3 regions of the Peribacillus sp. P4_B1 genome follow, and region 1 is predicted to be linked to each of the others. Evidence: riboswitches for the same ligand, from Rfam matches in the RefSeq annotation. Region 1 holds a riboswitch; each other region holds the start of a gene.

Region 1 (7,919 bases):
AGGGTGACTCTTAATGAAGTATCCTCATCCCATATTGCGTATGTAAGCTTAGTTGAGAAGGATGTCTTTAACAAGGTGCTGCCTGGGAAAATAATCGACTATATGTGTGTAGGGAAACCGATTGTCGGTGATGTCGGCGGGCGCGCCAGGCAAATGATTTCGGAGGCGCAATGCGGGATTGTGGCAGATAGTAGAAAGGTTGATGAAATCAGTCAACATATTTTAACAATGGCCTCTGAGAAGGCTCTTCGCGAAGAGCTGGGTGAAAATGGCCATCGATATGCAAAACAAAATTTTCTATGGTCAAAAAATATTCAAGGGCTCATTAACGTGATGGAAGCATCTAGCTGACGGCATATCTGGAAAAGTGGAGGTAAAAATGGCGAAGAAGGTATGTATGTTTGTGTGGAATCATTTTACCAACGATGCACGGGTTCTAAGGGAGTGCACTGCCCTTACTGAAGAAGGTTATGAAGTCGACTTAATTGCCATTCATAACTGGAAAAATGAAGAATTACAAAAAAAAGAGAAACATAAAAATGGATTTAATGTCATTCGAGTGAATAATCGCTGGGATAGACTTAATAGAGTACTTAGAATCGTGAAAAAAGTGAAAAATAAGATGTTTGAATTGACCGTTCTCACTTTATTGGTTTGGAATACCTTGTTGAACATGAACCTGATTACGGGCTGGATCAGTACTGTCGTATTGGTGAGTGTTATGGCGCTTCTTGCAATAATCGCCACAATTGTTACGAAAACAAAACTACCGAATCTTTTGACAAGAAGCTATATTTTTTTTCAAATGGTTCATTACGGACGTAAAAAGAAATATGACTTTTATCATTCGAATGATTTGAATACGTTAATGCAGGGAGCAATCAGCAGTAAATTTCTAAGACGTAAAAAGCTCATATATGATTCTCATGAAGTTCAAACGAGCAGAACCGGTTATAATAGCCGGATTTACGGGATAATGGAAAAGTTTCTATTAAAATTTGTCGACGAAATGATTGCCGAAAATCATACTCGTGCTAAATATAATGAAGACTTATACGGTCTGTATCCGAAGGTGGTCCATAACTACCCAATCCCTACATTGCCTGAGGAAAGTACAGTCGTGGATTTACACGAGTTGCTCAAGCTGCCAGAGGACGAGCCGATATTGTTATATCAAGGCGGCATTCAAACGGGCAGGGGGTTAGAGAAAGTGGTTGAGGCAGTGCCGATGATGGAAGCTGGAACGCTTGTTTTCATTGGAGATGGAAAGATCAAGCCTGAATTAATAAAAAAGGTAGAGGCAATGGGCCTCGAACATCGGGTGAAATTTATCCCGAAGGTGCCTGTTGATGATTTGCTTCATTATACGAAAAACGCATATTTAGGTTTTCAGGTATTGAATAATGTCTGCTTTAATCATTATTCAGCTTCTTCCAATAAGTTGTTTGAATATATGATGAGCGGAGTTCCTGTCATCGCCTGCAGCTTTCCAGAAATTCAAAAGGTAGTAGACACTGAGAAAGTTGGTATGTGCGTCGACTCCCATGATCCCCGTTCTATTGCAGACGGAGTCAATTATTTATTAAAGCATCCAGAAAAAAGAGCGGAAATGAGCAGCAACTGTCTGAAAGCCCGCCTAAAATACAATTGGAAGCAAGAGAAAGAAATCTTCATCCAAATCTATCAATCAGCTTAACAAAACTAGAATACTAGAAGAAAATATGATGAGGAGTGGTTATTATGAAATTATGTACAATGGGACTAGGTTATATAGGACTTCCAACATCTTTAATGTTCGCAAAACATGGAGTAGATGTTGTTGGCGTGGATATCCATCCTGATGTTATTAATAAATTGAATAATGGAAAGCTCCATATTGAAGAACCCGGACTAGAAGAAGTGTTAAATGAAGTGCTAGATGCCAAAAGATTTCGTGCTGCCTTGAATCCTGAGCCTGCGGATGTTTTCATCATTGCGGTCCCAACTCCAAACAATGAAGATCAACACCAATCGTGTGATCTTACCTATGTTATACAAGCAACTTCAAGTATTCTTCCTTTTGTTCAGAAGGGAAATGTCATCATTATTGAATCGACGATTGCACCAAGGAGCATGGATGATCATATCAAGCCATTGATTGAGATGTCAGGGCTAACGATCGGGAAAGATATCTTTCTCGTACATTGTCCGGAACGGGTCTTGCCTGGGAGAATACTAGAAGAATTGGTGCATAATAACCGAATCGTCGGCGGCATTACAGAAGCCTGCTCCTACAAAGGAAGCCTTGTCTATGAAACTTTCGTTAAAGGGGAAATCATTCGTACGGATGCGAAAACGGCTGAAATGTCCAAGTTGATGGAAAATACCTTCCGTGATGTGAATATTGCTCTTGCGAATGAGTTGGCTAAAGTTTGCTTCCAATTGGATATCAATGTATTGGATGTCATATCAATGGCAAATAAGCATCCACGTGTAAATATTCATCAACCAGGACCAGGGGTAGGTGGACATTGTCTCGCGGTCGATCCTTATTTCATTGTCGCTAAAGCTCCTGAGACAGCTAGAATCATCAAATTAGCCCGCGACACGAACGTTTCTATGCCGTATTATATCGTCAATTGTGTCAGGATGTTACTTGAAGGTATCCGTAAACCAAAGGTAGCGGTTTTTGGACTTGCCTACAAAGGAAATGTAGATGATATCCGTGAAAGCCCGGCCATTGATGTTGTAAATATCCTGATGAGCATGGATCAGGTGGAAGTATCCTTGCATGACCCACATGTCCAATCTGGAAAAATGCCAGTCGTTTCTGTCGAGGACGCTGTAAGGGATGCCGACCTGATTCTTGTCTTAACCGATCATAATGAATTTAAAGAAATGGATTATGACAAACTTTCGAATAAGATGGCTCATAAAATAATTTTGGATACTCGAAATTGCATTGATGCAAATAAACATAACATCCAAATTGTCAACTTAGGCAATGTATTCGAATATAAAACAGAGCATTTGAAAGAAGTAAGGAACAAAATGATTATCTAATAAACAACTGATTCTACTGCAAGGCCGGAAATGGATAGGATAGAGAATAAAGGGTGTTGACTCAGTCAGCACCCTTTAAGTTTTGCAACATGTTAAAAAATCATTTGAAATAATAATAGGATGAACCTGTAATTTTTTATTTGCAGCGAAGTCTATATTAGTTAGGAGGAGGTGGGGCGGGCAAGAGGAGTGGTTTTATAGTATGGAAAAAGGATGACGAACTTTCTCGTTTATTATATGGCCAGCAAGATGTATAGGATTGGTCCAGGAGACCTTTCCCCGGGCTTTCTGAACAAATGGAATGATAGCCACTAGCTGGAACATAGGAGACAGTTTCTTGGCTGTTTTTAATTCAAAAGTATAGATTGGATAATACGATATGTTCTGTAAATATGACTTCCTATGCGGACATGTGAAGAGCAGATTTGGTTTGCCTGGCGCTTCAGGCTAATGTGGCTTTTACAGCAGTGAGATTGTAATGGTTGATTTTTTGCTCAGCTTAGTCAGTTTATAAAGAAAGGACCAAGCAAGGGCTTGGTCCTTTTGGGTACAATTTATTATGCTGTCGGGCCGCCAAGTTCTTCGATTTCACTTGGAACGCTTCCGAATTTTTTAAAGTTTTCACGGAATTGGGCAGCAAGAGCTGTTGCTGCTTGTGTATATGCAGCAGAATCTTCCCAAGTCTTGATTGGTTGAAGCACTTCGTCAGGAACACCAGGAACATGAAGTGGAATATCCAAACCAAAGATATCGTCTTTAATTGTCTCGATATTTGCCAATTCGCCTTCAAGTGCCGCTTGTACCATCGCGCGAGTGTAAGCAAGTTTCATACGGCTTCCAGTTCCGTATGCACCGCCAGTCCATCCAGTGTTGACAAGGTATACCTTTGCGTTGTGCTCGTCAATTTTATCTCCAAGCATTTCAGCATAGCGTGTAGCCGGAAGCGGTAAGAATGGTGAACCGAAACATGTTGAAAATGTAGCTTCCGGTGAAGTTACTCCTCTTTCAGTACCAGCCAATTTACTTGTGTACCCACTTAGGAAATGGAACATTGCCTGTTCCTTGGAAAGCTTGCTGATTGGAGGCAGTACGCCTGAAGCATCAGCTGTTAAGAAAATGATTGTATTTGGGTGTCCTGCGATACTTGGGCTCACGATGTTATCGATCGCTTGCATTTGGTATGCAGCACGAGTGTTTTCTGTTAATGAACTATCATCATAGTTCGCTTCACGTGTTTCAGGATCAACAACTACGTTTTCCAATACGGCACCGAAACGGATCGCATCGAAAATTTGTGGTTCTTTTTCGCGTGAAAGGTTGATCGTTTTCGCATAACAGCCGCCTTCGATGTTGAAAACACCGTTAGAAGACCAGCCGTGCTCGTCATCGCCAATCAGTTTACGATTAGTGTCTGCGGATAACGTTGTTTTACCTGTACCGGACAGTCCGAAGAATAAAGCGACGTCCCCTTCACGTCCTACGTTAGCAGAGCAATGCATTGGAAGGATTCCAGCCTCTGGAAGTAAGTAGTTCATGATCGAGAAGATCGATTTTTTCATTTCTCCTGCATATTCCGTTCCGCCGATAAGGATGGTGCGGCGTTCAAATGAAACGATGATGAAAGTTTCAGAAGAAGTTCCGTCCACTTCTGGATCTGCTTTGAAATTAGGTGCCGAAAGTATTGTGAATTCTGATTCGTGACCTCTTAGTTCCTCTTCGTTTGGACGGATGAACAAAGTATGGGCGAAAAGATTATGCCAAGCATATTCATTAACAACTTGGATAGGAAGGCGTGATGATTCGTCTGCACCAGCGAAACCTTTGAAAACAAAAATCTCTTCTTTTGCTTTTAGGTAGTCAACTACTTTATTATATAGTTTATTGAACACATCTTCGGAAATTGGCCGGTTCACTGAACCCCAATCGACTTTATCTTTAACAGATGCTTCTTCCACGATATATTTATCTTTAGGTGAACGACCAGTATATTTGCCGGTTTCAGCTTTTACTGCGCCAGTTGATGTTAAAACGCCTTCGTTTCTGCTCAATACCTTTTCAACCAATTGAGGAACTGAAAGTTGAGTTTGAACATTGTTTCCTGTTAATAATTGGTGTAACTCATTAGAAACATCTACAGAATTCATATATGAGGTACCTTCCTTTGTTTAAGTTTTTATATTACAATTAGTATAACACATTCATTTAAATAGTCTATACTATTTATTTTTTTTTGTGATAATTTTCAACTGGCCGCATTAATCAATTTAAATGGGAAGGAACCGAGTCAGGATGATCGCATATACTTTCATGGAAGCATCTTAATTTTGAATGGTAAATCATGATGCCTTTCCAATTCTTGTTCTCAATGTTCTATTATTAATGGCAATTTTCATTATTTCTATTCGCCCTGGCTTGGAAACCCTTTAAAGACGTTGAACCAACACGTATTTTCACGTGAACGCCATTCTGGGGGAAATGTTCTTTTTTAGAAAAGCATTGACAAATTCCAACCAGATACGATAATATCTTAAATTGTACGGATTCTCTTATCCCGAGTTGGTGGAGGGACAGGCCCTTTGAAACCCAGCAACCTGCCATATTGAACTTGACTCCAAGATCGATCGCCGAAAATAAAGCGATGGTTCTTCAAGGAATAGTGGTGATGGTGCTAACCTGAGCAAGGTAAAAAACCCTTGAACGATAAGAGTGAAAGGATAGAAGACAGAATTTTAAACCTTTCCTCATTTGCCAGGGAAGGTTTTTGTGTTTTTAATAAGTAATTCTGTGTCTATAGTTGAAACTAATGAGGGAAACGAGTTCCGTAAAAAATCAGGCTTATGCCTACAACATACTAACTTCCAAGGAGGAAATATGATGTCAAAGAAACGTCTATTTACTTCTGAATCTGTTACAGAGGGCCATCCGGACAAGATTTGTGATCAGATTTCAGATTCCATTTTAGATGCTATCCTTGCTAAGGATGCAAATGCACGTGTTGCGTGCGAAACAAGTGTAACAACAGGTCTTGTGCTTGTTGCTGGAGAAATTACAACATCCGCTTACGTGGATATTCCGCGTATCGTTCGTGATACGATTGCAGGAATTGGCTACACACGTGCGAAATACGGTTTCGATGCTGAAACTTGTGCTGTATTGAGTTCAATTGATGAGCAGTCTGCCGATATCGCAGCTGGCGTCGATAAAGCATTGGAAGCTCGTGAAGGACACATGTCAGAGGAAGAAATCGATGCAATCGGTGCAGGGGACCAAGGTCTTATGTTCGGATTTGCCTGTAATGAAACTGAAGAGCTTATGCCGCTTCCGATCTCATTGGCACATAAACTTTCATTCCGACTGGCTCAAGTTCGTAAAGATGAAACGCTTGCTTACTTACGCCCTGATGGTAAAACACAGGTAACTGTGGAGTATGATGAGAATAACCGTCCTGTACGTGTTGATACGATCGTTATCTCTACACAGCATGATGCAGAAATTACGCTTGAACAAATTCAAGCAGATTTAAAAGAACATGTAATCAAAGCAGTTGTTCCAGCTGAATTGATCGATGCTGAAACTAAGTACTTCATCAACCCGACTGGCCGTTTCGTAATTGGCGGACCTCAAGGGGATGCTGGTCTTACTGGACGTAAAATCATCGTTGATACGTATGGCGGATACGCTCGTCACGGCGGCGGTGCATTCTCTGGTAAGGATGCTACTAAAGTTGACCGTTCTGCGGCATATGCTGCTCGTTACGTTGCGAAAAACATCGTGGCAGCTGGCCTTGCTGACAAAGCGGAAGTTCAATTGGCATACGCAATTGGTGTGGCAGAGCCTGTATCGATCTCGATTGATACGTTCGGAACTGGTACTGTTAGCGAAGAAGTCCTTGTTGACCTAGTTCGCGCTAACTTCGACCTTCGTCCAGCCGGTATCATCAAAATGCTTGATCTTCGTCGCCCGATTTACAAACAAACAGCTGCATACGGACACTTTGGCCGTACAGATGTCGATCTTCCATGGGAACGCACAGATAAAGCAGAAACATTAAAAGCACAAGCATAATCAATAAATGAAAAGGTGTCCCGCTTATAGCGGACACCTTTTTTTATTGATTTATTTTGCCGTCAGAGGGAATAATTCAAGAAATCCCATAGAAATCCACTCACGTGCATATACCCGTGAGATTGGCTCATTTACTCGTGAGATTGGGCGTTTACTCGTGAGTTTGGTTCATTTACTCGTGAATTTGGCTCGAATACTCGTGAGTTTGGGCGAATACTCGTGAGTTTGGTGCGAATACTCGTGAGTTTGGTGCGAATACTCGTGAGATTGGTGCGAATACTCGTGAGGTTGGTGCATATACTCGTGAGATTGGTGCGAATACTCGTGAGATTAGTGCGAATACTCGTGAGATTGGGCGAATACTCGTGAGTTTGGTGCGAATACTCGTGAGTTTGGTTCATTTACTCGTGAATTTGGCTCGTTTACTCGTGAGTTTGGTTCATTTACTCGTGAATTTGGCTCATATACTCGTGAGTTCGTAAGTTTGGTGCGTCCTATAAGTTCCCGCTATATTCAGTTTATTTTATACGTTCTGCCGTTTTGTAGTATTGCCCTTTTTCAGCATATTCGCGTACGATACGTTCCATATCCTGACGGTCTTCTTCGTTGATTTCACGAATGACCTTAGCTGGGCGTCCGAATGCCAACATGTTCGGTGGAATGACTTTGCCTTGGGGAACGAGACTGCCTGCACCTATAAAAGCCCCTTCGCCGATTTCCGCTGCATCAAGCACAATCGAGCCCATGCCGATCAAAGCTCCTTTTCGGATTTTACAGCTATGTAAAATGACCTGATGGCCAATGGTTACTTC
Region 2 (7,919 bases), on a different contig from region 1:
ACGTAACCTTCGCCAAATTCACCGAATCCATTCCCTGCGGCAACAGCTACGTGGGCATGCGTTAATAAATAGTCTGCAAAACTCTCTGACGTAAAACCTTTTGGTACCTTGAGCCAGGCAAAAAACGATGCTTCAGGAGCTTTGACTTCCCAGCCGATTACCCTTAATCCCTCAATGAAAACATTCCTGCGCCCCTCATACATCTTCACTAATTCCTCTACACAGCTCTGCGAGTCAAGCAATGCACTTGCCGCTGCTTCCTGTATCGCCGGGAAGAGACTCACATAAAGATGGTCTTGTAATAGTTCAAGAGCCTCTATGACACTTTTATTCCCCATTGCGAAGCCAACTCTCCACCCTGCCATATTGTATGTTTTCGATAGTGTGTATATTTCTATTCCTACATCCTTCGCTCCCTTTGCCTGGAGAAAGCTTGTCGGTTTTTTTCCGTCGAACCCTATCGCTCCATAAGCGAAATCGTGGACCACACAAATTGAATGCTCTCTTGCGCGGGAGACGGTTTCATCAAAAAAACTTTCAGTTGCAGAAGCACCAGTGGGATTATTCGGATAGTTCAAGAACATCATTTTGGCTTTATCAAGCACGTCTTTATGTATAACTTTGTAATTCGGAAGAAAACCATTTTCTTCTGTCAAGGGCATGAATTCGGTTTTTGCCTGGGCTAACACTACACCTGAAAGATAATCCGGATAGCCGGGATCAGGGACCAGGATCGTATCACCTGGATTTAATAAACATTGCGGCAGTTCGACAAGACCTGCCTTTCCTCCAAAGAGAATCGCCACTTCACTATTTGGATCCAGCTTGACTCCATATTCACGTTCATAAAAGACGGCAGCGGCATCCTTTAAATATTGATGTCCCCGGAATGGTGAATATTTATGATTAATCGATCTTTCAGCGGCAGTCTGTAAACTTTTCACGATATGTTCAGGCGTCGGTTGATCAGGATTTCCCTGGCCTAAATTAATGACATCATGTCCTTGTGCCGTAATCGCATTGACTTTTGCGACAAGTGAGGCAAAAAACTGCTTTGGCAGGTCCTGAAGCTTTCCGGATTTTTCGAATTGCAACATTTATACACCTTCTCTGAAATTTCTTGAAATTCTAGTCACAAATGATATATGTTTATCATAGTCTTGTAAAGCATTTTTTACATGTGGGGGTTTTAAACGATGAAGTGGAAAATAGCCTGTATTCAAATGGATATAGCATTCGGGCAACCGGATATCAATTTTCAGGTTGCGGAACAATGGTTGGAAGAAGCAGCACGGTCAGAACCCGATATCGTCATTTTACCAGAGCTTTGGACAACTGGATACGACTTGACCAGGTTAAATGAGATTGCTGATCAAGAGGCGGAAAAAACGATTGAATTCCTTAAAACACAGGCAAGGAAACACGAGATTCACATCGTAGGCGGTTCCATTGCCAAAAAAACGAGCAAGGGTATCTATAACACCATGATCATCATCAATAAGGATGGAAAACTCATTAAAGAGTATGATAAGCTTCACTTATTTCAATTGATGGATGAACATCGCTACCTGCAGCCAGGTGAAAAAGAAGGTTTATTCACTCTTGATGAAAAAATATGTGCTGGATTCATTTGTTATGACATCCGCTTCCCGGAATGGCAGCGAGCCCATGCTGTTCAAGGTGCCGAAGTTCTATTCGTAACCGCAGAATGGCCTAAGCCCAGACTCGATCACTGGAGAGCCTTATTGATTAGTCGTGCCATCGAGAACCAAGCCTATGTTGTAGCCGTTAATCGTTCAGGTTCGGATATCAATAATATATTTGCTGGTCATTCCTTGATTATTGATCCATGGGGAGTTATCGTAAGTGAAGCGGGAGAAGAAAACGAACTATTGACAGGCACCTTGGACTTCACTAAAGTTACGGAAGCACGTAACAAAATACCTGTATTCGAAGATCGCCGGCCGGACTTTTATTAATTTCCCCATTGACAAACTATTTAAAAAGTTGATATTATTTTCCCGAAGATTAAAATTTCAGAATACATATACTCTTATCAAGAGCAGGCTGAGGGATAAAGGCCCTATGAAGCCCAGCAACCGACTGTAATACCATTGTGAAATGGGGCGGATCCACCGCCGGATTATAAAATCCACAGAGCACGGTGCTAATTCCACCAGAATTCATTTTTCTGGGAGATGAGAGGTCCGAAGCCAAAACTTCTGCCTCTTTCTATATGAAAGAGGCTTTTTTATTCTTATTTTGAACCTGGAGGGAAAAAAATGACTCAAAACCATTCGAATTTTAAAAGATTGACAAACGAAACAGCTGTAACCTTTGCAAAAAAACTTGGGTTGATCAATGCGGATGCCAGTTTAAACTGTAAAGAAATCGGAGATGGTAACTTAAATTATGTTTTTCATATTACAGAAACTGATACAAATAAAGGAATAATAATCAAACAGGCTGTCCCATATGCCAAGGTAATTGGCGAAAGCTGGCCGCTGACATTGAAAAGGGCTGCCATTGAAGCGAATGCACTTATTCATTTCAAAAGCTATTGCCCCGAATTCGTACCGCAAGTCTATTATTCGGATGAACAGCTTGCGATCACAGTCATGGAAGATTTATCGCACTTGAAAATCGTTAGAACAGGATTAATCGATGGTGATCCATATCCATTGCTTTCACAGCATATCGGTGAGTATGTAGCGAAGACGGCATTTTATACATCCGATTATCATTTAGAACCCTCTGCGAAAAAAGAAGTGGCCCGACACTTCACGAATCCGGAGCTTTGCAGAATCACTGAAGTCTACATTTTCACGGATCCTTTTTTCGAGGAGCTCCCCGGAGATTTCGAGGTGGAATTGACTGATGCCGCCAAAAGTATTTGGAATGATCAAGATGTGATACTTGAAGTCGCCAAGCTGAAACAAAGCTTTGAAACCGAGCAGGAATCCTTGCTTCATGGAGATTTACATACAGGAAGTATATTTGCAAGTGAAACTGAAACAAAGGTTATTGATGCAGAATTCGCTTTTTATGGCCCAGTTGGTTTTGACCTAGGTCAATACACAGCCAACCTTCTTTTTCAGGCAGTCACACGTAATGGCCCTGGAAAGGAAGAGATTTTCACACACCTCCATCAATTTTGGAATGCCTTTGAAGAAGCATATACTGAACTATGGAACACCCAAAATATAAGCCCATTCCGCAATGTGAAGGGTTATCTACCTTATTTACTGGCTAAATTCAAAAGGGATGCATTCGGTTTTGCCGGATGCGAACTGATTCGGCGAACCATTGGCCTTTCCCATGTTGCCGATCTAAATGTCATTGAAGATAAAGAATCTAGGATCGCTGCAAAAACGACAACATTGAAGATTGGTGCTTTTTTAATTAAAAAACGGGAAGAATTGGATGTTCCAGCTGTCATTGATGCGTTGAAAAACCATACACTTCCATTTTATTCAACCCTTTAAAAGGAGACCTGTACATGACGACACTAGCACCCTTACCATATTCAGTCCAATGGGATGATACCCATATTACATTATTAAATCAACAGGCCCTGCCTTCCTTAACTGAATTCATTGAACTTCATTCAGTTGATGATGTATACGACAGCATTTTGACATTAAAGGTACGCGGCGCCCCAGCAATCGGACTGACGGCAGCATTTGGCGTTGCACTTGGTGCCAAACAGGAAACAACCACTGAAATAGGGGAATTCAAGAAGAATGTAACGGGGCATATTGAAAAGCTCGCCTCTTCCAGGCCTACTGCGGTCAACCTTTTTTGGGCATTACGGAGGATGGAAAGCACCTTGCAAGCAGCACAAAGCATTTCAGCTGCCAAGGAAGCACTTGTAACGGAGGCCAAAGCCATCTTTACTGAGGATGAAGAAATGTGCAGGAAAATTGGGGAACATGGTTTATCCTTATTCGCTAAAGGTGATTCCATCCTAACGCATTGCAACGCTGGTGGGATTGCCACAGCCCGTTATGGAACAGCATTGGCTCCATTCCACCTTGCAAAAGAAAGGGGCTTTCCGCTAAAAGTGTACGCTTGTGAAACCAGACCTGTCCTGCAAGGGGCGCGTTTGACTGCTTGGGAACTGATGCAATCAGGGGTTGACGTCACCTTAATATCTGATAATATGGCTGCACATACGATTCTTCAGAAACGGATCAATGGAATTATAGTTGGGGCCGACAGAATTGCGGCTAATGGTGATACAGCCAATAAAATCGGGACATTGGGATTGGCCATATTAGCTAGGCACTTTAGTATCCCTTTTTATGTGGCTGCTCCATCAAGCACATTCGACCTTTCTATCAAATCCGGCTCATCCATCCCGATTGAAGAACGGGATGAAGCGGAAATCACCTTCATTCAAGGTGTACGGATCGCTCCGGAAAACGTGAAGACATTCAATCCAGCCTTTGACGTTACACCAAATCAGCTAATTACCGGCATCATTACAGAAAACGGTATCATTGCATCTGATTTTGTAAAAAACATTCCGCATTTTGTTAAGTGATCCAGGTCATTTTATTGCTATAAAAAGACGAGACGGATTTAAGTATCCCTCTCGTTTTTTAAAAGCAGATCAAATAGTAATATTCTTGCGAGGTCTATTATAAAATAATTTAAGTGATTTGAACAAATCACCTCTTTCGATTGATGTTTTCGATAACAAATGATGAATAGTTATTCTTATTTTGTAAAAAATTCTTGAAGTGCCTTCTTATTTTTAGTATAGTCCATTTCCAACACGGCTCCGGTATGGGGATATATTTCATCTTTATAGCTTCCTTCTACGGGGATCCTTAGAGTTTCAACGGTGTCCGGTGTATGGAAGACGGCTTCTGGACCCATTTCCATTATCGTTTTCACCCCAATATCAGTATTTAAATACGAAAGTCCTTGTTCGATTATACTAGGAAGGGCCGCTATCCCTTCGAAGGACGAGATTTGATTTATAAACGCTGATTTTAATTGAACCAATACTTCCTGTTGACGCTCTACCCTTCCAAAATCACTTTCATCGTCATGTCTAAAACGGACATATTTCAATATTTCCTCACCATGTAAAACATTTTTACCAACGCTTGCTTGAATACTCATATCATCAATAATTTCCTGATCCACATCCACCACTACCCCCTCAGGGGCAAGCAAATCCACCATCTTCACAAATCCCTGAAAGTCAATTACTGCAACATGATCGACCTTGACATCAAGGTTTTCCTGAATGGTTTTCTTTAGCAGCTCCTTTCCACCATAATAATAAGCAGCATTTATTTTGTTATATGCTGATTTATCCCCAGGGATTTTCACATAACTATCACGCATAATGGAAGCCAGCTTTAGTTTTTCCTGCTCTGGAAAGTATTTTGCCAGTATAATCGCATCTGATCGAGATTTACCCTCCCCGCGAGAATCAACACCAATTAACAGAAATGTTTTCACGCCTTCTTGGGTCACTTCTTTGGTTATCTTTTTTTCCGTACCTGCATTTCCATTTTGTTTGGGTAAAGGCGCATAGGTGCAACCTGCCAGAATCCAGACCATTAGATATATGAACAGTACCTTTTCTTTCATTACCTCACCTCATCGGAAAATTAACCATATCTTTTACCTTATATTGGAATACTATTCATTGAACGACAAAAAAGCCTGCCATCGATAATCGCTGACAGACTTTTCCATTTATTTGATTTCTTTCTTTAATACTTCAACCGCTTTTTTCACTTGTGTGTCGTTTTTTAGTATTTTTTCCCGTATGACCTGCATCAATTTCACGGTAGTATCATCTTTGATGGTACCAGTTTCTTTAATTTTTTGTTCCCTTTGGAACGCTTTTACCGCATTTGTAGTTGCTTCATCAAAGAATCCATCTATCTTACCAGGATCATGGCCTGCTACCTTCAGCATCTCTTCGGCTGCTTTCACTTCACTGGAGGAATCAGATGCTTTCAATTCCTTATCAGGCGAAATGTACGGAAGGCTGGCATAATCAGGAAGCTTCACAGTAATATCCGGCTTGATCCCTTTCTTATGAATCCAATTGCCTTCAGGAGTCAACCATTTGGCTGCCGTATATTTAAAGTTAGACCCATCATCAAAGTCTTGGGCAGTCTGCACAGTCCCTTTTCCAAATGATTTGACACCGATCAAAGGAATGTCCGCAGATTCACTGACAGCGGCCGCAACAATTTCAGAAGCGCTGGCACTGCCATCATCAATCAACACGACTACCGGTATCTTCAGCTCTCCATCATTCTTCGATTTATAGACTTCTTTTTTCCCGCTGCGATCCTCAACTTGAAGGACCACTTTCCCATTAGGTATGAACAGGCTTGCCATTTCTATTGCTTGGTCAAGCAGTCCCCCTGGGTTTCCTCGCAAATCCAATACCAGACCCTTCATATCCTTCTTCGACATCTCTTCAAGCGACGTTTTCAGCTCTTGGACTGTATGTTCGGAAAAACTGGTCACTTGAATTTTTGCAACTCCATCATCAAGCATTTCCGCATAAACTGTTTCAATCGGAATTGTGTCACGTTTAATCGTGAGCTCAATCGGTTCCGACTCACCAGCTCTTGAGATGGACAAATCCACTTTCGTACCCTTTTTGCCCCTGATTTTCAGGACAGCTTCAGAAGAGCTTAGTCCTTCAACGCTTTTACCGTTCACACTCAAAATGATATCATTCGGTTTTACCCCTGCTTTTTCTGCGGGGGACCCTTTTATTGGTGAGACGACCATGATTTTTCCATCCTGCTCCTGAATCTCTGCACCGATTCCTTCAAAAGATGAAGAGATGCTCTCATGGAAACTAGATGCTGCCTTTTTATCCATATATGCAGAGTAGGGGTCATCCAATGATTTAATCATTCCATTAATTGCCCCGTCAACCAGCTTGTCTTGATCAATCTTTTCATAGTAGTTACCCTTTATTGTATCGTATGTAGAATACAGCTTTTCAAATTCCGCATGTTTATCAGGTGCTAATGAATCTACTTTTTCATCTCCAAAGGTCAAGGCTATTGTAGTAATCCCTGCTGTTAGAAATATGACTAAGAAAATCCCCATAATGAACGTAAACTTCTTTATTTTAATGAATTTCCCTGCCTCTTTTGGCTGTTTTTGATTTTCTTCTTCCACTTAGCCTCACCACTTTCATTCTTCATGACGATATAAACGATTTCATTCTATTTTATCAGCTTTCATGCCAATCGAAAAATAATTGTTATCAAAAATAACAACTTATGATCATATGTATTTTTTTAACCCTCAGTAAACGGTAAATCAAATGGAACACTAAGGACACCCAGGCAATTCCTGAATGAGCCTCGACATTACAAAAATGCGGATACCAAGGAATGAATGAGCCTCTATCCCAACTTTCATTATCCAGCATCACTTATTCCTGGTCACCCGCCGTAACACAGCCAATTATCAGTCTTGGATAGCTGCTTCCAATGCCACTTCAACCATTTCGTTAAAAGTTGACTGGCGCTCATCCGACGATGTTTCCTCACCGGTTAAGATGTGATCGGAAATGGTTAATACAGATAAAGCTTGGCGGCCAAATTTAGCAGCAAGCGTGTATAGGGCTGCTGATTCCATTTCTATCGCAAGGATTTGGTATTTTGCCCATTTTTCCAATTCGCTATTATCGTTATAAAACTGATCGGCCGTAAATACATTGCCGACCTTCAATTGCAAGCCCTTAGCTGTACCCGCATCATAAGCTTTTCTTAGTAAATCGAAATCCGCGGTTGGGGCAAAGTCCACTCCTCCGAAAGTCATGCGGTTCATTTGGGAATCGGTGGAAGCACTCATCGCAAGGATTACATCCCTGACTTTTACATCTTTTTGAATGGCCCCTGCAGTTCCCACACGAA
Region 3 (7,919 bases), on a different contig from region 1:
TTTTGCATAAGAACCCTTTAAAGATGAACCAGCCCCAATACCTGCTCCGAATAAAACTAAAATCATCGTGCCTACCACTTCTCCCCAAAATGGAGTCATGAATAAAACCCCTCCCCTGATAAATTTTTAAACCATGCCAACAAATAAAAGGAGATTCACAGCAGAACTATCTTCATAAAATGAATTATGAATAGATCTGTTGTGAATCTCCTAGTCTCCGTCACATATATTAACTTATAATTTACAATATACTAGTTTGTGAAAACGCTGTCAATTATTTGGCGAGGAATTATTCTATTTTTCTGTAATTTTTTTCAACTTCCTCGTTCGACCCCATTAAACGATATCCCATAATTCAGTTTTGGAAGTGGTGATTGCCGACGCTCCAGCATCAAGGGCGTTCAGGACTTCATCTGAAGTACGTATGAGGCCGCCTGCAAAAATCGGTGTCTGCAATCGTTCCTTCACCTCTTTTATCATCCATGGCATGGCGCCTGGCAAAACTTCGATATAGTCCGGCTTGGTTTTCTGCACCAGCTTATAACTTTTCTCCAGCGCATGTGAATCTATTAAAAAGATTCGCTGGATGGCAATGACCCCCTTTTGCTTCGCCTTCAATATAACGTTTGATTTAGTTGAAATCAGCCCATATGGATTATATTCCTGACAAATGAATTCTGTCGCGTACTCATCACTTCTTATGCCATGGATCAAATCGACATGATAAATCATTTTCTTATTATGCTGCTTTGCCATCATACTTACGTTTTTCAATTGTGATATATGCAAATCAAGAAACACACCTATTTCATAGGAACTTTCTAAAAATCTTTCGAAATCCTTCATGCTTGCCGAAGCAGGCAAAATCTTCTGGTCCATTATTTCCCTCCTTATCTCCTGGAAAACTATAAGTAATTTAGTATATTTTATAGAGCTTGATTTATCAAACACATTGTGAGGTATGGCATTTCAACCTACCCTTACACTAACATACCTGGCATCCCCTTTAAATATTGTGGCTAAAAACGATCCATCATATTGAAAGTTTCATTTTCAATGCACCTTCGACGAGTTCATACGATTTAATTGTGCCAACGGGGATTTTTCTCACGATGTTCCAAGCATTAACATTCATTTTGACCGTTCTATTTTCGAATTCAAAAAATGGCGGTTTGTTAAATATCCTTCGGTTAATGAAGTTCCTGTCAATTGGTTCCATTTCCACTAATTCAAATGAAATCGTTCTTTTTTCCACGTGAACCGGTTTTAATGTAATCCGGAAAGCTACGTTTTTCTTTAACATCATTTTTTTCACTTCCGTCGTTCCGGAAAGCACTATATGCTTTGGCGTAATCTCGACTTTAATATCCTGACCATATGATTTCATTCTTAAGATTTTCTCTATCATGGCTTCAGTTACCGTTATCGGTAAGCCATTTTTGAATGGACTGAATGTACTCATCCTTGCATTCCCCTCCTGCCGCTCATATGAAACGTCGGTTATAGCATATGCCGGGTTCCCTGATGTAGTTAACATTTCAACCCATATTAATAATCGGTATATTCGAAATCTTCCACCTTCATTACTTGACCTTTATAAAAACTACCTGTATAGTCTTAATTAATTTAATAGACAACTCTTATCCAGAGAGGTGGAGGGACTGGCCCTTTGATGCCTCAGCAACAGACTGATCATGTACTGTGCTAATTCCAGAAGTGTAGAAACTTGAAGATAAGAAGAGTATATAGCTTTGCTGCCAACACCTCTTCTTATTTTTAAGAAGAGGTGTTTTATTTTTAGGCTCTTTTCGTAAAGATTGTTGTTTTTAAAACGAAAGGTTGATTGGAGCGGAAGTGCGAGACTCCTGCGGGAGCAGCGGGACAGGCGAGCATCTGGAGGGGAAATCAACCACAACTCACTACCTGGTAAATAGCAACAAAGTACGTGAAAACAGCCTATTTTTAAAAGGAAAGAAGGAATGCAACATGTCAATCACATTAACGAAGGCACCATTCAGGGCCGATCACGTCGGAAGTTTATTAAGACCAGAACGTTTACATATTGCCAGAAAGCAATTTAAGGAAGGTACCATTTCAGCAGAGCGGCTTCGTGAAGTTGAAACCGAAGAAATCAATCGGATTGTCGAAAAACAAATTGAAGTTGGATTGGAGGCCGTGACGGATGGTGAGTTCAGACGAACATGGTGGCACTTTGACTTCCTCGAACATTTAAATGGCATCGAGGGATATGTGACTGAAAAAGGTCTCACATTCGATGGTGTGGAAACAGAGAGATATAACGTTCGCAATACCGGGAAGGTTTCATTCAATCCTGAACATCCCTTCATTCGCGATTTCATTGAATTGAACAAAATCGTGAACGGACGCGCCGTTGCCAAGCAAACCATTCCCAGTCCGAATCAATTATTTGCTGCAGGCATTCATAATGAAGACATCTACCCTGATATTGAAGACTATGCTAATGATATCATCAAAGCGTATCAGCATGCTTTGAAGGATTTTTATGAAGCAGGTGTACGTTATCTTCAATTGGATGATGTATATATTGCCAGACTTTCAGCTCCAGATTTCCAGTTCAAAGATGGAAAATATACGAGGGAACAGTTAATCGATCTTGCACTTCGCGTAATTAATGGCGCATTGGAAGGCAAACCAGAAGACCTTGTCGTCACTACACACCTATGTCGTGGGAACTACCAGTCGACTTGGGCGTTTGAAGGAAGCTATGCCCGTATCGCCCCAACTTTATTGGCAAAAGAATCAGTGGATGGATTTTTCTTGGAATATGATGATCAACGCTCAGGAGATTTCAAGCCATTGGAATACATTCCAAACGGCGGTGCACGGGTCGTACTGGGTGTCGTCACTTCAAAAAATGGAGAAATCGAAGACAAGGAAGCTGTTAAGGCACGCATTGAAGAAGCCTCGCACTTCGTTCCTCTCGAACAATTATGCTTAAGTCCGCAATGCGGCTTCGCCTCCACCCATCACGGTAACAAGCTGACCGAAGAACAGCAATGGGAAAAGCTGAAATTCGTCGTTGATGTAGCAAAAGAAGTATGGAAATGATTTTTTAGCGGAGACTTTAATTCTGATTTACAGGATTTGAACAACCTAATCGGCCCGCACTGATATGGGAGCCGATTAGGTTCTTGCAATAATACATTTCCATTCCTTTAATGACTCTTTAGATAACGGTATCAAGTTTTGCTATTTATGAAACTAACGATGAATGATAAAACCATTTGACATATCGATAATTCTCGATATAATGAAATGTATGAAAACAATCGAGATATTTAAAGCATTATCCAATGAATCCAGGTTGCAAATCTTACAATGGCTCAAGGCGCCTGAACTCCACTTCACCCCTCATGAGGGAATAGACATGAAGGAAACCGGCGTTTGCGTAAGTCAGATTACGGAAAAATTAAACATGACCCAGTCCACGGCCTCTCAATACCTCTCGATCCTTCTTAGAGCAGGATTGATTAAAACGGAGCGGATAGGAAAGTTTACGTATTACAAACGAGATGAAGAGGCGATCTCAAAAATTACTGATTTCTTGAAAGAAGAAGTATGAAAATGAGCCTGATCCGTACCTTAGAGGGTTGGGTTCATTTTTCTCTCTAACATTTCGATATTTCGCGATATGTTTATTTTTTTATTCATACATATTAACATATTACGATATGTCTTCATATAAATTAATAATCATTAATGAGGAGTGAATCTATTTTGCTTAATACATGGAAAATTTACATGTTAGCGATCATCAGTTTTTTAGTAGGAACATCCGAATTCATCATATCCGGAATTTTGGATAAGATTGCGGATTCTCTTGGAGTGACCATTGCTGCCGCAGGACAGCTCATTACAATTTTCTCCCTTGTCTACGCAATCGGTACACCCATTCTCATGGCTTTGACAGCAAGTTTAGACAGACGAAGATTAATGTTGTATTCCCTTGGACTATTCGTAGTGGCCAATCTGCTTGCCTTTCTATTACCAGGCTTTGGACCTTTTCTATTTGCACGCATAATCATGGCACTTGGTGCAGGATTGGTTGTAGTCACCGCTCTGAATATTGCCGCTAAGCTTGCTCCGCCAGATAAACAAGCAAGTTCTATTGCGACAGTTGTCATGGGGTTTACAGCTTCCCTTATCATTGGCGTACCTCTCGGAAGAATCATGGCAGATGCATTCGGGTGGAAATCCGTCTTTGGCGGAATCGCCCTATTCGGCCTGATTGCCATGATCGTTTTATTCTTTACCATTCCTCCTACCAAAGGGGATAAACCAATACCACTTCTCCAGCAGCTGGCCCTTCTTAAAAAAAGGAAAGTTGCCCTTGGATTATCGATAACCTTCTTCTGGCTTGGCGGATACTCGATAGCTTATACCTATCTATCCCCTTACCTGCTATCCGTATCAGGGATAAGTGACTCTCTACTTAGCACGGCCTTGCTTATATTCGGTATCGCAAGCTTGATCGGATCAAAGTTTGGCGGTTATAGTACGGATCGATGGGGTGTATCATTTACACTAATTGGCGGTATGGCGCTGCATATTATGATGATCATCATGTTATCCATCGTTACGAATTCATTGATGGGCGTTTTGATAATCCTTACATTATGGTCGTTCGCAGCATGGTCATCAGGGCCGACACAGCAATATCATTTAGCGACCCTTGAACCTGAATCATCAGGAGTCATGCTCGGTCTGAATCAGTCGATGATGCAATTGGCCATGGCGGCAGGTGCTGGAATTGGCGGTGTTGCTGTAGAACAAGTATCCCTTGCTTCCATAACCTGGATCGGTGCAACAGGGGTTGCCATTGCCATGGTCATAGTTCTGGTCCTTTCAAGTTCATCGTCAAGCAGTAAAATAGCACAATCCATAAAATCCTAGACCGTTATATAAACATTCATCATAAGGCTAGATTTTAGCCTTATGATAAATCCTAAAGCTGAAAGCAAACAAAAAAGGAACGGTCACTAGCACGTCCCCTTTTTACTTGCAGCTATCATCATCATCCATTTTCTTCACAAATATATCATCCGTCACCCTATCTTCCAGCTTGTTCCTCAAGGCCAATTCCGCAGCCTTCCCATCACTAGGCGACCCGTCCGCGAAATACATCGGAAACAAGGAGAAAAACATAATATAGAAAGAAAAATAGATGAATTGATACCAGATCACCGAGCTGTCCAGGATATTCTGATACACTAAGCTATATATGATCAACATGCTGACTAAATTAAAGATAGCCCCCCCTAAATATATCAGCGTATTCGTCAATCGATTATCATGTTTTAATCCCTTGAACTCGCAAGTCCCATTCCAAAAATAATATTTCCTCACCTCTATGTTCCGAAAGGCGAAAAGTTTATTACCACAACCGATCAAGATCTTCTTTTCTGATCCCCCAAAGATCGTAACAAAGAAAATATGCCCGCTCAAATGTATCAGCGTAACGATTGGCATGATCAAAAAAAAGGAAAATAGAAATTTAATGATATCAGAGAGACCAAACATGTTTAAGCAACCCTCCTTACCAGTGCAATTTTCTTGAACGTCCTTTTAAAAGGATGTTACTCTGATACCCTGCCCACACTAGTTATAACTAGTAAATTTTCACAGAAGGTATGTGTGGATTTCCATAATGATAAGAGAACAATTTCTTCATCTACCAACTTAAATTTGACTGTTTCCAATCAGACCGGACTCCTACTTAATTCGTCCTATCTCCGTTTAATTCGTTCTATCTCCTATTTTTCGGCCTTTAATATGAGCCTATTGATAAACAAATAAAAGCCGGACAATTAAATTGTCCGGCTGATTTTACTTTACGCTTGTTCATTCATATTTTTTGTCAAAGTCAAATTCTACTTCATCAAGTTTAACGAATTTAGTTTTTCTTACCAGTTTATAGCCAAGCCAAAGGCCAAGGAAAAGCGGGATTCCCAGGTATGCAGCTATAACACTGCCCCAATCAATCTGGTCTGAGAAAAAGGCTTGGATATTTTGGGACAGGATGACGATCATGCCAATTAAAATGGCGAAGATTGGCCCTATCGGGAACCATAATGCCTTATATGGAAGCTTCTCCAAAGAATTGCCTTGAGCGATGAATGCTTTGCGGAAACGGTAATGGCTGATGGAAATGCCGAGCCAAAAGATAAATCCTGTTATTCCAATCGCATTCATTAACCAAATATACACTTTACCATCACCGAATACGGAAGCTAAAAAGGCTAGCATTCCGATTGAGCACGTCAAAATCATTCCTGCAACCGGTACGCCGCGTTTATTAAGTTTTGCAAAAATGCGCGGTGCTTGTCCATCTTTTGCCATTGAATATAACATACGCGTAGATGCATATAGACTAGAGTTACCTGCTGATAATACCGCTGTTAAAATGACGGCATTCATAAGCGAAGCTGCAAAGGCCACACCAGCCTTTTCAAATATGAGCGTGAACGGGCTTACCATGACGTTATCCCCTTGTAAACTTGAATTTGTATAAGGGATAAGCAGTCCTATCACAAAGATTGCCAATACGTAAAAGAGCAGGATTCTCCAGAAGACACTTTTAATGGCCTTTGGTATATTCCGTGCAGGATCTTCACTTTCACCGGCAGCCACGCCGACAATTTCGGTACCCTGAAAAGAAAAGCCAGCCGCTATGAATACGATGAAGACACCCATGAACCCACCCGGGAAAGGAGCGTCGTCGACTGTGAAGTTTTTAAAACCTACTGCTTCGCCACCCATGATGCCGACAATCATTAGTATTCCAACGATTATAAAAATAACGATGGCTGTTACTTTTATGAAGGAAAACCAGTATTCCCCTTCACCGTATCCTTTAACAGATAAGTAGTTTAATAGGAAAATGAGCACCAAGAATGATGAACTCCATAACAACGATGGACTATTCGGAAACCAAAATTTCATGATCATTGTTGAGGCTGACAACTCGGCCGCTATGGTCATCGACCAATTGAACCAGTACGTCCATCCCAAGGCAAACCCAAATGCCGGATCGACGAATTTCGTTCCATAGGTACTGAATGAACCGCTTGTCGGCATAAAGGCGGCCAGTTCCCCTAAGCTGGTCATCACGAAGTACACCATTGCCCCAACTAAGGCATAAGCAAGTAATGCGCCGCCTGGTCCAGCTGTATGGATAGCTGCCCCGCTGCTAAGAAACAGTCCGGTGCCAATCGCCCCTCCAATGGAAATCATCGTTAAATGACGAGATTTTAAACCGCGCTTTAATCCCTGTTCTTCTTGCTTTGGAGGATGCTGCAAGATGTCGTTTTCTTGTTTTGGTATCATAAATTTTCATCCCTTTCTATATAAGCGCTTTCATTTATGGGGAAATCCATTTAATAAATTTTCCTATTTCATCGACCTTCAAATAGAGCTAATTTACAATCGAATATTCCTTTTCTGATATATATGCAAGTTCTATGCCAGAATTAAAAAACCGCAATATTCAACAAATTATCAAAAAAAACGACTTAAATAGACAAAATATTTTGCACTTTACGCCACGGTTTTTTGCACTTTATGCCACGGTTTTTTGCACTTATAAAAAAGCAGGATTTTTAACGGGGAAAATATTAAGATCCTTTTACATAATTGAAATATTACTGTAAGAATATTCAGAAATAATAAATCTACCAAAAACCATTTTTCTCCATTTTATAACTTTAAATGTCATATTTTTTGCGAGTTTTCTCCATTTGATAATAATATGAAAGGATGCAAAAATGAGGTATTCTCATGAGGGAGTTGAGTGTTTATGAAAGGTAAGGTATTTGTAGGAACTGCACTATCCATCGGTCTATTATTTTCTGCTATTCCCCATCAAGAAGCTTTAGCGG

Evidence for each region. A riboswitch is a leader RNA that binds a small molecule or an ion and turns the genes downstream of it on or off. The one in region 1 is predicted to bind S-adenosylmethionine.
Region 2: another riboswitch for S-adenosylmethionine. It lies ahead of mtnK (S-methyl-5-thioribose kinase); the one in region 1 lies ahead of metK (methionine adenosyltransferase).
Region 3: another riboswitch for S-adenosylmethionine. It lies ahead of AC1DVK_RS12900 (5-methyltetrahydropteroyltriglutamate--homocysteine S-methyltransferase); the one in region 1 lies ahead of metK (methionine adenosyltransferase).

What each region holds. Positions count from the first base shown of each region.
Region 1 covers NZ_JBFUHM010000010.1:33,519-41,437, forward strand. Annotated here, with positions in the region: gene AC1DVK_RS07890 (glycosyltransferase family 4 protein) at 1-351, shown strand, start outside; gene AC1DVK_RS07895 (glycosyltransferase) at 380-1,696, shown strand; gene AC1DVK_RS07900 (nucleotide sugar dehydrogenase) at 1,741-3,042, shown strand; gene pckA (phosphoenolpyruvate carboxykinase (ATP)) at 3,600-5,186, opposite strand; SAM riboswitch class I at 5,586-5,749, shown strand; gene metK (methionine adenosyltransferase) at 5,914-7,107, shown strand; gene AC1DVK_RS07915 (hypothetical protein) at 7,154-7,330, shown strand; gene AC1DVK_RS07920 (gamma carbonic anhydrase) at 7,626-7,919, opposite strand, start outside.
Region 2 covers NZ_JBFUHM010000022.1:16,643-24,561, reverse strand. Annotated here, with positions in the region: gene AC1DVK_RS14265 (aminotransferase class I/II-fold pyridoxal phosphate-dependent enzyme) at 1-1,097, opposite strand, end outside; gene AC1DVK_RS14260 (carbon-nitrogen family hydrolase) at 1,197-1,979, shown strand; SAM riboswitch class I at 2,051-2,205, shown strand; gene mtnK (S-methyl-5-thioribose kinase) at 2,283-3,485, shown strand; gene mtnA (S-methyl-5-thioribose-1-phosphate isomerase) at 3,500-4,546, shown strand; gene AC1DVK_RS14245 (LCP family protein) at 4,723-5,610, opposite strand; gene AC1DVK_RS14240 (lmo1851 family serine protease) at 5,719-7,176, opposite strand; gene deoD (purine-nucleoside phosphorylase) at 7,471-7,919, opposite strand, start outside.
Region 3 covers NZ_JBFUHM010000019.1:12,571-20,489, forward strand. Annotated here, with positions in the region: gene AC1DVK_RS12885 (MIP/aquaporin family protein) at 1-99, opposite strand, end outside; gene AC1DVK_RS12890 (glycerol-3-phosphate responsive antiterminator) at 337-879, opposite strand; gene AC1DVK_RS12895 (hypothetical protein) at 1,034-1,462, opposite strand; SAM riboswitch class I at 1,638-1,739, shown strand; gene AC1DVK_RS12900 (5-methyltetrahydropteroyltriglutamate--homocysteine S-methyltransferase) at 1,987-3,090, shown strand; gene AC1DVK_RS12905 (ArsR/SmtB family transcription factor) at 3,302-3,604, shown strand; gene AC1DVK_RS12910 (MFS transporter) at 3,760-4,935, shown strand; gene AC1DVK_RS12915 (hypothetical protein) at 5,038-5,562, opposite strand; gene AC1DVK_RS12920 (amino acid permease) at 5,884-7,368, opposite strand; gene AC1DVK_RS12925 (hypothetical protein) at 7,503-7,691, shown strand; gene AC1DVK_RS12930 (M4 family metallopeptidase) at 7,838-7,919, shown strand, end outside.